DNA from 2 places in the Actinomadura sp. NPDC047616 genome. Region 1 is predicted to be linked to the other one. Evidence: riboswitches for the same ligand, from Rfam matches in the RefSeq annotation. Region 1 holds a riboswitch; the other holds the start of a gene.

What was found. A riboswitch is a leader RNA that binds a small molecule or an ion and turns the genes downstream of it on or off. The one in region 1 is predicted to bind glycine.
Region 2: another riboswitch for glycine. It lies ahead of gcvP (aminomethyl-transferring glycine dehydrogenase); the one in region 1 lies ahead of gcvT (glycine cleavage system aminomethyltransferase GcvT).

What each region holds. Positions count from the first base shown of each region.
Region 1 is NZ_JBEYTB010000006.1:292,602-300,163, reverse strand. Features, by position in the region: gene ABZ801_RS17195 (FAD-dependent oxidoreductase) at 1-504, shown strand, start outside; gene ABZ801_RS17190 (glutamine synthetase family protein) at 599-1,960, shown strand; gene ABZ801_RS17185 (aldehyde dehydrogenase family protein) at 1,969-3,333, shown strand; gene ABZ801_RS17180 (3-oxoacyl-ACP reductase) at 3,346-4,110, shown strand; gene ABZ801_RS17175 (gamma-glutamyl-gamma-aminobutyrate hydrolase family protein) at 4,107-4,871, shown strand; glycine riboswitch at 4,869-4,965, shown strand; gene gcvT (glycine cleavage system aminomethyltransferase GcvT) at 5,139-6,218, shown strand; gene gcvH (glycine cleavage system protein GcvH) at 6,239-6,628, shown strand; gene glyA (serine hydroxymethyltransferase) at 6,632-7,562, shown strand, end outside.
Region 2 is NZ_JBEYTB010000016.1:37,738-45,299, reverse strand. Features, by position in the region: gene ABZ801_RS31600 (flippase-like domain-containing protein) at 1-1,803, opposite strand, end outside; glycine riboswitch at 2,076-2,172, shown strand; gene gcvP (aminomethyl-transferring glycine dehydrogenase) at 2,351-5,230, shown strand; gene ABZ801_RS31590 (tetratricopeptide repeat protein) at 5,357-6,517, shown strand; gene ABZ801_RS31585 (SMI1/KNR4 family protein) at 6,743-7,562, shown strand, end outside.

The DNA.
Region 1 (7,562 bases):
TCCAGCGAGTACGGCGCGGCGCTGTGGCGGGCGCTGGCCGCCACCGGGGCGACGCCGGGCGGCTACCGGGCGATCGACAGCCTCCGCCTGGAGAAGGGCTACCGGGTGTGGGGCGCCGACATCTCCCCCGACCGCAACCCCTACGAGGCGGGGCTGGGCTTCTGCGTCAAGCTCGACAAGCCGGGCGGCTTCCTCGGCCGGGACGCGCTCGTCGCCGCCAGGGAGCGCGGCGTCGCCGAGCGGCTGCGCTGCCTGACGCTGGACGACCCGCGCGCCGTCTGCCTGGGCAACGAGCCCGTGCGCGTCGGGGACGACGTGGTGGGGCGGGTCACCTCGGGCGGCTACGGCTACACCGTGGGCACGTCGATCGCCTATGCCTACCTGCCCGCCGACCGGGCCGCGCCCGGCGCGAAGGTCGAGGTCGAGCTGTTCGGCGAGTGGGTGACGGGCGAGGTGGCCCGCGAGCCGTTGTTCGATCCCGCGAACGCGCGCGTCCGCTCTTGACACCCCGGCCCCCCGACCCGGATAAATGGACTTCGTCCAGACCATTCGCTCTCCGACATCCCGGTCCGCCCCATGCCACAGAGATGAGCGTCTTGTGAGGAACCCCGGTCTGATCACGCTGGACGAGCTGCGCGACGAGGCGGCCGCGGGCCGGATCGACACCGTCATCATCGCGATCACCGACATGCAGGGCCGCCTGCAGGGCAAGCGCCTGTCGGCCCGGTACTTCCTGGACGAGGTCGCCGCCCACGGGTCGGAGGGCTGCAACTACCTGCTGGCCGTGGACGTCGACATGAACACCGTCGACGGGTACGCGATGTCGTCCTGGGAGACCGGGTACGGCGACTTCGTGATGCGCCCCGACCTGGCCACGCTGCGGCGCGTCCCCTGGCAGGAGGGCGCCGCGCTGGTCTTCGCCGACCTGACGTGGGAGGACGGGACGGACGTCGTCGCGTCGCCGCGGCAGATCCTGCGGCGCCAGCTCGCCCGGCTCGCCGAACGCGGGTGGGGCGCGTACGTGGGCACCGAGCTGGAGTTCGTCGTCTACCAGGACTCCTACGAGCAGGCCTGGACGAAGGGGTACCGCGACCTGACCCCGGCCAACCAGTACAACGTCGACTACTCGCTGCTCGGCGGCGCCCGCGTCGAGCCGCTGCTGCGCCGCATCCGGCTGTCGATGGAGGGCGCCGGGATGTACGTCGAGTCGGCCAAGGGCGAGTGCAACCTCGGCCAGCACGAGATCGCCTTCCGGTTCGCCGACGCGCTGACCACCTGCGACCAGCACGTCCTCTACAAGACCGGGGCCAAGGAGATCGCCGCCCAGGAGGGCATGTCGATCACGTTCATGGCCAAGCCGAACGAGCGCGAGGGCAACTCCTGCCACGTCCACGTCTCGCTGCGCGCCGAGGACGGCACGCCGGTCATGGCCGGGGACGGCCCGTACGGCCTGTCGGAGATCGGGGAGCACTTCGTCGCCGGCCAGCTGGCGTGCCTGCGCGACCTCACGCTGCTGTACGCGCCGAACGTCAACTCCTACAAGCGTTACCAGCCCGGCTCGTTCGCCCCGACGGCGATCAAGTGGGGGGTGGACAACCGCACGTGCGCGCTGCGGCTGGTCGGCCACGGGCCGTCGCTGCGGGTGGAGAACCGGGTGCCGGGCGGCGACGTCAACCCCTACCTGGCCGTCGCCGCGCTGGTCGCCGCCGGGCTGCACGGCGTCGACGAGCGGCTGCCGCTGGAGGAGGCCTACCGCGGCAACGCCTACGCCTCCGACGCGCCGCGGGTGGTGGGGACGCTGCGCGAGGCGGCCGCGGACTGGCGCTCCAGCGCGCTCGCCCGCAAGGTGTTCGGGGACGAGGTCGTCGAGCACTACGCCAACGCCGCCCGGGTGGAGCTGGACGCCTACGACCGTGCCGTGACCGACTGGGAACTGTTCCGCGGCTTCGAGCGCCTGTGAGGGGACCGATGGACTTCGATGTGATCAACCCGGCGACCGAGGAGATCGTCGCGGCCGTGCCGATGGCCTCCACCGAGGAGGTCGACGCGGCGGTGGAACGCGCCAAGGCCGCGTTCCCCGCCTGGCGCGCCGTGGCGCCCGGCGACCGCGCCCGGCTGCTGCGGGCGTTCGCCGCGCAGGTCGACGACCACGCCGACGAGCTGGTCGACCTGGAGGTGACCAACTGCGGGCACCCGCTCGGCCAGGCCCGCTGGGAGGTCGCCAACCTGCGCGACACGCTGTACTACTACGCCGCCGCGCCCGAACGCCTCACCGGGCGGCAGATCCCCGTGCCGGGCGGCCTGGACGTGACGTTCCACGAGCCGCTGGGCGTGGTCGGCGTGATCGTCCCGTGGAACTACCCGATGCCGATCATGGGCTGGGGCGTGGCCCCGGCGCTGGCCGCGGGCAACACCGTGATCGTCAAGCCGTCGGAGCTGACCCCGCTGACCGCCCGCCGCGTCGGCGAGCTGGCGCTGGCGGCGGGCCTGCCCGAGGGCGTGCTGCAGGTGCTGCCCGGGGAGGGCCCGGTGGCGGGCCGGCGGCTGGTGAACCACCCGGACGTCCGCAAGATCGTCTTCACCGGGTCGACGCGGGTGGGCCGGGAGATCCTGGCCGCGTCCGGGCCCCGGGTCAAGCGGGTCACGCTGGAGCTGGGCGGCAAGAGCGCCAACATCGTCTTCGCCGACGCCGACGTGGAGCGGGCCGCCGCCGCGGCCCCGCTCGCGGTGTTCGAGAACGCCGGGCAGGACTGCTGCGCCCGCTCCCGGATCCTGGTCCAGCGCCCCGTCTTCGACTGGTTCATGGAGCTGCTGGAACCGGCCGTCCGCGACGTCGTCGTGGGCGACCCCCGCAAGGACGACACCGAGGTCGGGCCGCTGATCAGCGCCGCGCACCGCGCCAAGGTCGCCTCGTTCGTCCCGGACGACGCGCACGTGGCGTTCCGCGGCTCGGCCCCGGACGGCCCGGGGTTCTGGTTCGCGCCGACCGTGCTGCTGGCCCCCGGCGACCCGGCGCGCCTGCCCGCCTGGACCGAGGAGGTGTTCGGCCCGGTCGTGGTCGTCGCGCCGTTCGACGACGAGGACGAGGCCGTCCGGCTGGCCAACGACACCGAGTACGGCCTGTCCGGCTCGATCTGGACCCGCGACGTGGGCCGCGCCGTGCGCGTCTCCCGCGCCGTCGACTCGGGGAACCTGTCGGTCAACTCCAACTCGGCGGTGCGCTTCTGGACGCCGTTCGGCGGGTTCAAGCAGTCCGGGCTGGGCCGCGAGCTCGGGCCGGACGCCCTCGACGCGTTCACCGAGGTCAAGAACGTCTTCATCGCTACCGAGTAGGAGTGGCTCAGGATGCAGCGCTTGCAGGACCGGGTCGCCGTCGTCACCGGAGGCGGCGGCGGCATCGGGCTGGCCACCGCGCGCCGGTTCGCGCGCGAGGGCGCGAAGGTCGTCGTCGCGGACGTCGACGAGACCGCGGGCAAGGCCGCCGCCGAGGAGGTCGGCGGGCTGTTCGTCCGCACGGACGTGGCGCGGGAGGACGAGGTGGAGGCCCTGTTCCGGGCCGCCAAGGAGGCCTACGGCCGCGTCGACGTCGCGTTCAACAACGCCGGAATCTCCCCGCCCGACGACGCGTCCATCCTGGACACCGGGCTGGACGCCTGGCGGCGCGTGCAGGAGGTCAACCTGACCAGCGTGTACCTGTGCTGCAAGCACGTGCTGCCGTACATGCGCGAGCAGGGCAGGGGCTCCATCGTCAACACCGCGTCGTTCGTGGCGGTGATGGGCGCGGCCACCTCGCAGATCTCCTACACCGCGTCCAAGGGCGGCGTGCTGGCCATGACCCGCGAGCTGGGCGTGCAGTTCGCCCGCGAGGGGATCCGGGTGAACGCGCTGTGCCCCGGGCCGGTGGACACGCCGCTGCTGCGCGAGCTGTACGCGGCCAACCCGGAGGAGGCGGCGCGGCGCCTGGTGCACATCCCGATGGGCCGGTTCGCCGAGGCCGACGAGATCGCCGCCGCGGTGGCGTTCCTGGCCTCCGACGACGCCTCGTTCATCACCGCGTCCCAGTTCCTGGTGGACGGCGGGATCTCCGGCGCCTACGTCACCCCGCTATGACCGGCACCGCGAACGAGACGAACCGCCCCGTCATCGGCATCACCGGATACGTCGAGGACGCGAGCTTCGGCGTGTGGAACATGCGGTCGGCGCTGGTGCCCTACGCCTACGTCCGGCAGGTGGCCGAGGCGGGCGGGCAGCCGGTGCTGCTGCCGCCCGTCGGGGCGCCGGCGTCCCTGGTGGACCGGCTGGACGGGCTGGTCGTCGCGGGCGGCGGCGACATCGACCCGGCGCTGTACGGCGCCGAGCCGCACCCCGAGGTCTCCGGCGTCCGGGACTTCCGCGACGGCTCCGAGCTGGCGCTCGTGCACGCCGCGCTGGACCGCGACCTGCCGTTCCTCGGCATCTGCCGGGGCCTGCAGGTGCTGAACGTGGCGCTGGGCGGCACGCTCGTCCAGCACCTGCCGGACGTCGTCGGCGGCCGCACCGACCACTCCCCCGCCCCCGGCGTCTACGGGCACTTCCCCGTCCGCGTGGAGCCGGGGTCGCGGACGGCCGAGGCCCTCGGCGGCGACACGACGCCGACGGTGGCGCACTACCACCACCAGTCGATCGACCGTCTCGGCACCGGCCTGCGCGCCGTGGCCTGGGCGGACGACGGCGTCGTCGAGGCCGCCGAGCTGCCCGGACGCGCGTTCGCGCTGGGCGTGCAGTGGCATCCCGAGGTGGGCGACGACCCGGCGCTGTTCCTGTCCTTCGTCGCCGCGGCGCGGATCTACGCGGGAGGGGAGGCCGCTGATACGCTGACCCTGCGCCGCTGATCCCGTGCGGGAGAGCGCCCTCGCAGCCGGCGGGGGCCGCCGAAGGAGCAAATCCTCCCCGGAACCTCTCAGGCCCCAGGACCGCGCAGGCCAGGCGCCCTCTGGAAAGCGGGGACACGGTCCCCCGCCGAAGGTGAAAACCCCGCGCGAGGGGTGAAGCTCTCAGGCGCCGATGACAGAGGGGGAGGCACCGACGACGCCGGTGCGCCGATGGGACGATGATGATGCGCGTCCCGACGCGCGCCCCCGCGATGAAGGAGCCCACCCATGTCCAGGAAGACGCCGCTCTACGAGGTCCATGCCGACCTCGGCGCCACGCTCGTCGACTTCGCGGGCTACCAGATGCCGCTGCGCTACCAGAGCGAGACCGCCGAGCACCGCGCCGTCCGCACCGGGGCCGGGCTGTTCGACCTGTCCCACATGGGAGAGATCTTCGTGTCCGGGCCGGGGGCGGGCGCCGCGCTCGACCACGCGCTGGTGGGGAACCTGTCCCCCATGGCGGTCGGCAGGGCCCGCTACACGATGATCTGCGCGCACGACGGGGGCGTGCTGGACGACCTGATCGTCTACCGGCTCGCGGCCGAGACGTTCATGGTGGTCGCCAACGCCGCCAACGTCGACACCGTCCGCGAGGAGCTGACCGGGCGGGCCGCCGGTTTCGAGGCCGCCGTCGACGACCGCTCCGCCTCCTACGGCCTGGTCGCGCTGCAGGGCCCCCGCTCCCAGGACATCCTTTCCGGATACACCGAGGCCCCGCTGGCCGACCTGCGTTACTACGCCGTCATGGCGGGGGAGGTCGCCGGGGTGGACGCGCTCATCGCCCGCACGGGCTACACCGGCGAGGACGGCTTCGAGCTGTTCGTCTCGTCCGGCGACGCCGTGGCGCTGTGGCGGGCGCTCGCCGCCGCCGAGGGCGTGGTGCCCGCCGGGCTGTCGGCGCGCGACACCCTCCGCCTGGAGGCGGGCATGCCGCTGTACGGCAACGAGCTGACCTCCGAGACCACCCCCTACGAGGCCGGGCTCGGCCGCGTGGTCAAGCTCGACAAGAAGGCCGACTTCGTCGGCAGGTCCGCCCTGGCGGCGCAGGCCCAGACCCCGCCAGGCCGTAGGCTCGTGGGGCTGGTCGCGCGCGGCCGCCGGGCCCCCCGCAAGGGGTACCCGGTCGTCGGCTCCGACGGCACGCCGTGCGGCGTCGTGACCAGCGGCGCTCCGTCGCCCACACTGGGCAGGCCGATCGCCATGGCGTACGTCGACAGCGGCGTCGCGGAGAGCGGGCTCGCCGTGGACGTCCGCGGCCGGCACGAGCCGGTCGACGTCGTCCCCCTGCCGTTCTACAAGCGATCCTGAAACACCTGGGAGAAACGAACGTGAGCGTTCCGGAACAGCTCCGCTACAGCGAGGAGCACGAGTGGGTGTCCGGCCTCGACAACGAGGACGGCATCGTCACCGTCGGCATCACCCAGCACGCCGCCGACGCCCTGGGCGAGATCGTCTTCATCGAGCTGCAGGCCGGCGAGGGCGACACCGTCGAGGCCGGGGAGCCCTGCGGGGAGGTGGAGTCGACCAAGTCGGTCAGCGACATCTACTCGCCGGTCAGCGGCGAGATCACCGCGATCAACGCCACGGTGGTCGACGAGCCGAAGGTCATCAACGACGACCCGTACGGCGAGGGCTGGATCTTCAAGGTGCGGCTCAGCGAGGAGCCGGGCGACCTGCTGGACGCCACCGCCTACGGCAAGCTGATCGAGGAGGGCTGACCCGTGTCCCTCAACGAGTCCCTGGCGGCCGTCGACCCGCAGGTGGCCGAGGCCGTCGCCGCCGAGCTGCGCCGCCAGCAGGGCACGCTGGAAATGATCGCCTCGGAGAACTTCGCGCCCGTCGCCGTGCTGGAGGCGCAGGGCTCGGTGCTGACCAACAAGTACGCCGAGGGCTACCCGGGGCGGCGCTACTACGGCGGCTGCGAGCACGTCGACGTCACCGAGCAGCTGGCGATCGACCGGGCCAAGGAGCTGTTCGGCGCCGAGCACGCCAACGTCCAGCCGCACTCGGGCGCGCAGGCCAACACGGCGGTCTACTTCGCCATGCTCCAGCCCGGCGACACCATCCTCGGCCTGGACCTGGCGCACGGCGGGCACCTGACCCACGGCATGCGCCTGAACTACTCCGGCAAGATGCTCAACGTGGTCGCCTACCACGTGCGGCCCGAGGACGGCCGCGTCGACATGGAGGAGGTCGCCCGGCTGGCCGCCGAGCACCGCCCCAAGATGATCGTGGCGGGCTGGTCGGCGTACCCGCGCCAGCTCGACTTCGCCGCGTTCCGCGAGATCGCCGACTCCGTCGGGGCCCTGCTCATGGTGGACATGGCGCACTTCGCGGGCCTGGTCGCGGCCGGGCTGCACCCCTCACCCGTCCCGTACGCCGACATCGTCACCACCACCACGCACAAGACCCTCGGGGGTCCGCGCGGCGGGCTGATCCTCGCCCGCGAGGAGTACGGCAAGAAGATCAACTCGGCGGTGTTCCCGGGCATGCAGGGCGGCCCGCTGGAGCACGTGATCGCCGCCAAGGCGGTCGCGCTGAAGATCGCCGCGTCGGCGGAGTTCCGCGACCGGCAGGCCCGCACCCTGGAGGGCGCCCGCATCCTGGCCGAGCGGCTGCTGGCCGAGGACGCGGCCAAGGCCGGGGTGAAGG
Region 2 (7,562 bases), on a different contig from region 1:
CGCGGCGAGCTGCACCAGCACGGTGCGGCCCAGCGGCAGCCGCTCGGGCACGAAGCCCATCAGCATCAGCGCCGCCGCCAGGTAGGTGACCGCCGAGGCGGCCAGCCCGACCGCCGCCCACCACCACTCGGCCTGCGAGATCAGGGTGGGCAGGTTCACGCTCGACAGCTGCGGCACCACGATGTAGGCGGCGACGGTCAGCGCGATGATCGACAGGATGGTGCGCGGCCGGAACCGCTCCAGCCGCACCGGTGCGGCCTCGGTCTCCGGCTTGAGCCGCAGGATCTGCTCGCGGATGCGGGGCAGCAGCTCCCTGTCCTGCCGGACGGCCGCGCGGGTGGACCGCGACAGCGCCACCCGCTGCAGCAGCGGCACCGCCCCGGCCAGCGGCCCGTCGCCGAGGACGCGCGCCGCGGAGCGGACGGCGCGTTCCGGCCCGACCCGCAACGCCACCGTGGTGAGCAGCTGCGCCAGGTCGATCCGCAGCGCCACGTCGCCCGCGGCGATCTCGCCCGAGCGGGGGTCGACGACGCGGACGCGGCCGTCGTCGCCGACGAGGATCGCGTCGCCCTCCAGGCGGCGGTGCGCCAGCCGGGCGGCCTGCAGCCGCCGCAGCTGCTGCCACACGTCCTCGAGCAGCTCGTCGGTGATCTCGGCGTCGCGCACGGCGTCCAGCGGCCGCCCGGGCACGTGCTCGTAGGCCAGCAGCGCGGCCTCGGTGCCGACCTCGCAGGTGGCCACCAGCCGCGGCGTGCGCACCCCCGCCGACTCCATGGCGTAGGCCATGAGCGACTCCTGCTCCAGCGAGCGGCGCAGCGAGCGCAGCGCCCGCCGGGTGGAGCCGCCGCGCAGCCGCACCAGCCGCCACACCCGGTACAGCAGCCCGGCGGTCTGCTGGTCGCGGTCCAGGACGGTGACCCGCAGCTGCCAGTCGCCGCCCGGCAGGGGCCGCCCGGTGGCGTCGGCGGGAGCGTCGCCGGGGGAGTGCGCGGTCGCCACGGTGTAGTGGCGCGGATCGTCGGCGGCGCCGGGCACCTGCCGCCCGCGGGTGGGACGCAGCCCCAGCCGTTCCAGCGCGGCCAGCACGGCCGTGCCCGGCGGCCGCGGGTTGGGGGTGCCGACCGCGTACAGGGTGCCGTGGCCGATGGCGCTGCCGAGGCAGTAGGTGGCGGCCAGCGCCGCCACCGACGCGGTCGCGGCGGTGAGGCCGGTCAGCGCGGCCAGCCCGATCATCGTCCAGGTGACGGCCTGCCAGCGGCTTCGGCCCGCCATGCCGACGGCGGTGACGAACGCGATGACCGGCGTGATGTCGGTGTGCACGGGCGCGGTGTCGGTGCCGCCCCAGATCAGGGAGTCCAGCACCCCGCCGGGCGCGGCCGGGACGACCAGGTCGTCCAGCAGGATGGTGAGCACGAACGCGATCACCGCGGCGAGCAGCGCGATCGCGACCCGCACCCCGTCCTTGTGGAACAGCCGCTCGACCGCGAAGGCCACCGGCACCGCCAGCACCCCGAAGCTGGACACCAGCGTGGCCAGGGTGAGCAGGAAGCGGGGGGCGTGCGCGGTGCCCTCGGCGATGTCGGTCTGCAGGCCGTGGGTGGTCTGCTGGGCGAACGACACCAGCAGCATGATCCCGACCAGCCCGGCCACCGAGGCGGCGAACCGGATGGCGTCCGAGGGCCGCCGGATCCGGTCGGGCCGGGCCGGCTCCTCCACCGGCACGCCGACCGTCGCCGCCACGCCGGGAGGCGCCGTCTCCTCCTGGGTCTGCGTCACCGCCGCACCGCCGTCCGGACCTGTCATCATGATGAGCGTTCCAGAACCGGCGGCGTCGCGTCGAGAGGCGCGTGCACCGTGCCGCGCCCCCGTCCGCCCCCGGCCGGGAACAGTTGTCGCCCTGCGCCCGCGGCGATCATCCCGTCCGTGAGCTGTGGTTATCGTACTGGCGACGTGCCGGGGCGGCCGCGCGGGACGCCGCGAGCGCGCGGATTCCGCGCCGTCGGCGTCGCCACGGCCGTCCCCCGGCGGACGATCGTCACGGATCTGTTGGATAGAGTTCCCATATAGGACGCCGTCGACCCTGTGCGGGAGAGACCCCACGCCGCCAGCGTGGGGCGCCGAAGGGGCAAACCCTCCCCGGAACCTCTCAGGCAAAAGGACCGCTCGGGCGAGGCACCTCTGGAAAGCAGGCGCCGCCTTCCGATGGGCGGGGGCGTCTCACCGAAGGGGAAACCCCGTTCCGCGGGTGAAGCTCTCAGGTGCCGAGACAGAGGGGGAGACAGGTCGCCGGACCGCGCCAGCGCGGCGGGCGGCCGCCCTGAGCGACCGCAGCAGCCCAGGAGGATCCCCAATGACCGCCCAGTTCTTCGCCCCGGTGGCGTCGCCGCAGCATCCCCCGACCCGGTTCGCCGACCGGCACATCGGGCCGTCCCCCGACGAGCACGCCCGGATGCTGGCGGCCATCGGCTACTCCGGGGCCGAGGCCCTGGTCGACGACGCGGTGCCCGCCGCGATCCGCACCGCCCGCCCGCTGGACCTGCCGCCCGCCCTCAGCGAGACCGCGGCGCTGGCCCGGCTGCGCGAGCTGGCGAGCCGCAACACCGTGCTCACCTCCATGATCGGCCTGGGCTACCACGGCACGGTCACCCCCGGCGTGATCATGCGGAACGTGCTGGAGAACCCCGGCTGGTACACCGCCTACACGCCCTACCAGCCGGAGATCTCCCAAGGCCGGCTGGAGGCGCTGCTGAACTTCCAGACGGTGGTCGCCGACCTGACGGGGCTGCCGGTCGCGAACGCCTCCATGCTGGACGAGGGCACCGCCGCCGCCGAGGCCATGGCCCTGGCGCACCGCGCGTCCAAGCGCAAGGAGCCCGGCACCTTCCTGGTGGACGCCGACGCGCTGCCGCAGACCATCGAGGTGATCCGCACCCGCGCGATCCCGCTGGGCATCGAGGTGGTCACCGCCGACCTGTCCGGCGGGCTGCCCGACGGCGACTTCTTCGGCGTCCTGCTGCAGTACCCGGGCGCGTCGGGCGCCGTGCGGGACCTGGCGCCGATCACCGAGCAGGCCCACGAGCGCGGCGCCCAGGTCGTGGTGGCCGCGGACCTGCTCGCCTTGACGCTGCTGCGGCCGCCCGGCGAGTCCGGCGCCGACATCGCGGTCGGCTCGGCGCAGCGGTTCGGCGTGCCGTACGGGTTCGGCGGCCCGCACGCCGGATACCTGGCCGTGCGCGAGGGGCTCCAGCGGCAGCTGCCCGGCCGCCTTGTGGGGGTGTCGGTGGACGCCGACGGCGCCACCGCCTACCGGCTGGCGCTGCAGACCCGCGAGCAGCACATCCGCCGCGAGAAGGCCACCAGCAACATCTGCACCGCCCAGGTGCTGCTGGCCGTGATGGCCAGCATGTACGCGGTGTACCACGGGCCCGAGGGGCTGGCGGCGATCGCCCAGCGCGTGCACCGCCGCGCCGCCGAGCTCGCCGCCGGGCTGCGGCGCGGCGGCGTCGAGGTGGTGCACGAGGCGTTCTTCGACACCGTGCTGGCCCGTGTCCCCGGCCGCGCCGACCAGGTCGTGGCCGCCGCCCGCGACCGGGGGATCAACCTGCGCCGCGCCGACGCCGACCACGTCGGGATCGCCTGCGACGAGACCACGCTGCCCGAGCACGTCGCCGCCGTCCTGGACGCCTTCGGCGTGAACCCGGTGCACGAGGAGGACCCGGCCGAGGCGTTCCCCGGCGAGCTGCGCCGCGAGAGCCCGTACCTGACCCACCCGGTGTTCCACGCGCACCGCTCCGAGACGGCGATGCTGCGCTACCTGCGCCGCCTGCAGGACAAGGACATCGCGCTGGACCGGTCGATGATCCCGCTCGGCTCCTGCACGATGAAGCTGAACGCGACCACCGAGATGGAGCCGATCACCTGGCCGGAGTTCGCGAACATCCACCCGTTCGCGCCGGTCGACCAGGCCGCCGGCTACCTGGAGCTGATCGCCGAGCTGGAGGACCGGCTCGCCGAGATCACCGGGTACGCCAAGGTGTCGGTGCAGCCCAACGCCGGGTCCCAGGGCGAGCTGGCCGGGCTGCTGGCCATCCGCGGCTACCACGCCTCCCGCGGCGAGGAGCACCGCACCGTGTGCCTGATCCCGTCGTCGGCCCACGGCACCAACGCCGCCAGCGCCGTCATGGCCGGGATGCGGGTGGTCGTCGTCAAGTGCGACGACCACGGCAACATCGACCTCGACGACCTGCACGCCAAGATCGCCAAGCACCGCGCCGAGCTGGCCGCGATCATGGTGACCTACCCGTCCACCCACGGGGTGTTCGAGGAGACCATCACCGACGTCTGCGCGGCCGTGCACGAGGCGGGCGGCCAGGTGTACGTCGACGGCGCCAACCTCAACGCGCTGGTCGGGCTGGCCCGTCCCGGCGAGTTCGGCTCCGACGTGTCGCACCTGAACCTGCACAAGACGTTCTGCATCCCGCACGGCGGCGGAGGGCCGGGCGTCGGCCCGGTCGGCGTGCGCGAGCACCTGGTGCCGTTCCTGCCCAACCACCCGCTGCGTCCCGAGGCGGGCCCCGCCGGCACCGGCGTGGGGCCGATCTCGGCGGCGCCGTGGGGCTCGGCGGGCATCCTGCCGATCTCCTGGGCCTACATCGCGATGATGGGCCCCGACGGGCTGCGCGCCGCCACCGAGGGCGCCATCATCGCCGCCAACTACCTGGCCAGGCGGCTGGCCCCGCACTACCCGATCCTGTACACCGGCCGCAACGGGCTGGTCGCGCACGAGTGCATCGCCGACCTCCGCAAGATCACCAAGGAGACCGGGATCACCGCCGAGGACGTGGCCAAGCGCCTGATCGACTACGGGTTCCACGCCCCGACCCTGGCGTTCCCGGTGGCCGGCACGCTGATGATCGAGCCCACCGAGAGCGAGGACCTGGCCGAGCTGGACCGGTTCTGCGACGCGATGATCGAGATCCGCCGGGAGATCCAGCGGGTCGCCGACGGCGCCTACGACCGCGACGACAACCCGCTCAAGAACGCCCCGCACACCGCCGCCTGCCTGATCACCGAGGACTGGAAGCACTCCTACTCGCGTGAGGAGGCCGCCTACCCGGTGCCGTCGCTGCGCGAGGGCAAGTACTGGCCGCCGGTGCGCCGCATCGACCAGGCGTACGGCGACCGCAACCTGGTGTGCTCCTGCCCGCCGCCGGAGGCGTTCGAGGACTGACCCGCACCGCCCCGAGAAACGCGCGGGGCACGCGCCGCGGGACGGCACGGACACCGATGATCAAGCCCTTCGGTTTTCGTGTCGTCCCGGCTCCGGCGGGCGGCGGCTCGATAGGCTGAGCACCCTATGAGCGACACCTCGGCCCCGCCCCCCGGTGACACCCCGGAGCACCTGTGCGAGGAGGCCCGGCGGCTCGCCGAGGACGGCGAGCTCGACCGCGCCGCCGACCTGTTCGAGCAGGTCCTGGCGCTCGGCGACACCCCCGTCCGCGCCCGTGCCGCGCTCGGCCTGGCCGTCGTGCTCGACGACGCCGGAGACGTGGCCGGCGCCCGCGAGGCCGACCGTGCCGCCATCGCCACCGGCGACCCCGAGTACGGGCCGCGCGCCGCCTACCACCTGGCGCTCACCCACGAACGCGCCGGGGAGTACGAGCTGGCCGGGCCCGCCTGGCAGGTCGTCGTCGACTTCGGCAACCCCGCCTACCTGCCCCCGGCGCACGTGGCGCTGGCGCGGCTGGCCGACGACGCGGGCGACTTCGACACCGCCCGCGAACGCTGGGAGCGGGCCATCGCCACCGGCGACGCCGAGTACGGCCCGCTGGCCGCCCACGACCTGGCGCAGCGGCTGCTGGAACGCGGCGAGCCCGCCCGCGCCCAGCGCGTCCTGACCGCGGGCCTGCGCCTGGTCGACCGCGACACCGCGCCGCACGCCTACGCACGGCTGGCGGTGGCGCTCGGCATCGCCTACCTCGACCAGGCCATCGGCGCGTTCACCGCCGCCCTCGGCGACGGCGAGGACGCCACCGTCGACGCCGAGGCCGGGCCGCTGGCGATAGAGCTGCTCGCCCGTACCCTGCCGCTGCGCGGGCGCGGGGCCGAGAGCCGGGAGGTGTGGCGGCGCGGCCTGGCCGACCCGGGCGTCGCCGCGCAGGTCCGGGCCCGGCTGCGCCGCGACTTCGGCGGCGACGACGAGGACGCCGACCCCGAGAACCTGTGGTGGGAGCCGGTGCTGGAGCAGGCGGTCTCGGACGGCACGCTGCCCGCCGTGGCCGGTGAGGCGTTCGGCGCCCTCGACCACATGTACGCGCTGCTGGCCGTCCGGTACGCCGACGAGCCGGCCGAGCAGCGGCCCGGCGAGACCCACGAGCTGATCGGCAAGGCCGTCCGCGTGCCCAGCGACTACGCCTGGGGCCCGCTGCTGCACGAGAGCTTCGCCGAACGCCTCCGCCTGGCCATGGGCACCCCCGCCTCCCTGCTCCCCCCAGGCTGGCCCGACGCCACGGTATGACCCCGGCCCAAGGAGCGGGGGTGTGGAACACCGGTCTCCCCGACGGCTGACCTGGGACTGCCGGAACGCCAAGACGCCGCGGCACAAGCGGTACGCCGCCGGTGCGGCGCCGGCGACGGAAACGGCTCCCGGCGCGGGCAGGACGTCTCGTGATCGTGGCGATCCGTCCCCGACGAGCGGCGGCCACCGGCATGGCCGGCCGTCGATCGGCTTCGGCGGAACGGTTTGTCGGCGGGCCGTTCTAGGTTCGGGGGCGGACTCGACGGAAGGGGCGGGAATGCGCGACGAGGGCGTACCAGTGGTGGAGCGGGTCGTTCGGCGGGTGGCGGACTCGGCGCCGGAAGGCTGGTCACGGGCGACGTTCTCGGGGCGGGCGGGCCGATTGAGCAGCAGCTGCAGCCTCACCTACGACATGCCCGGGGGGGCAGACCCGGTCGGCGAAGGCGTTCGGCGTGGCCGAGGGGGTGCTGGACGAACTGTGGGCGTCCGCCGAGCAGGCGCAGGGGTGGGAGCGCCGTCGTCCTGGACGCCCATCCGGTCGAGACCGTCCGGCGGTGCAGCGGGCATGACGGGTGGATTCCGTTCGCGCACGACGGAGGCGGCCACTATCTCGCGGTGGACATGAGCCCGGCGGCGAAGGGCCGTGCGGGCCAGGTGATCCGGATCGGCCGCGACTACGAGCGAGGCCCCGCCTACGAGGCCGATTCGGTGACCGCGCTGCTGGGCCGCTACCTGCGCCTGCTCGACGAAGGAGAGTACGACGTCGACGAGGAGGACGGCTGGCTGGAGCTGGGGATCGAGCGCGCCCCCGAACCGCCGACCTCCGGCGTCCTGGAGAGCCTGCCGGACGCGACGGCATTGGAACCCTCGTGGCAGGAACTCACCGTCAACGACGCGCGCCGAACCGACCTGGCCGTCCTGCGCGCCGCCCCACGGCTGCGCGCACTGGCGTTGAACCGTGTGACGGCCGCCGACCTGGGGCCGCTGCGCGACCTGCCGCTGGAGGATGCCGCGCTCGGCCTCGACGTCAGCACGGCCTGGCGCC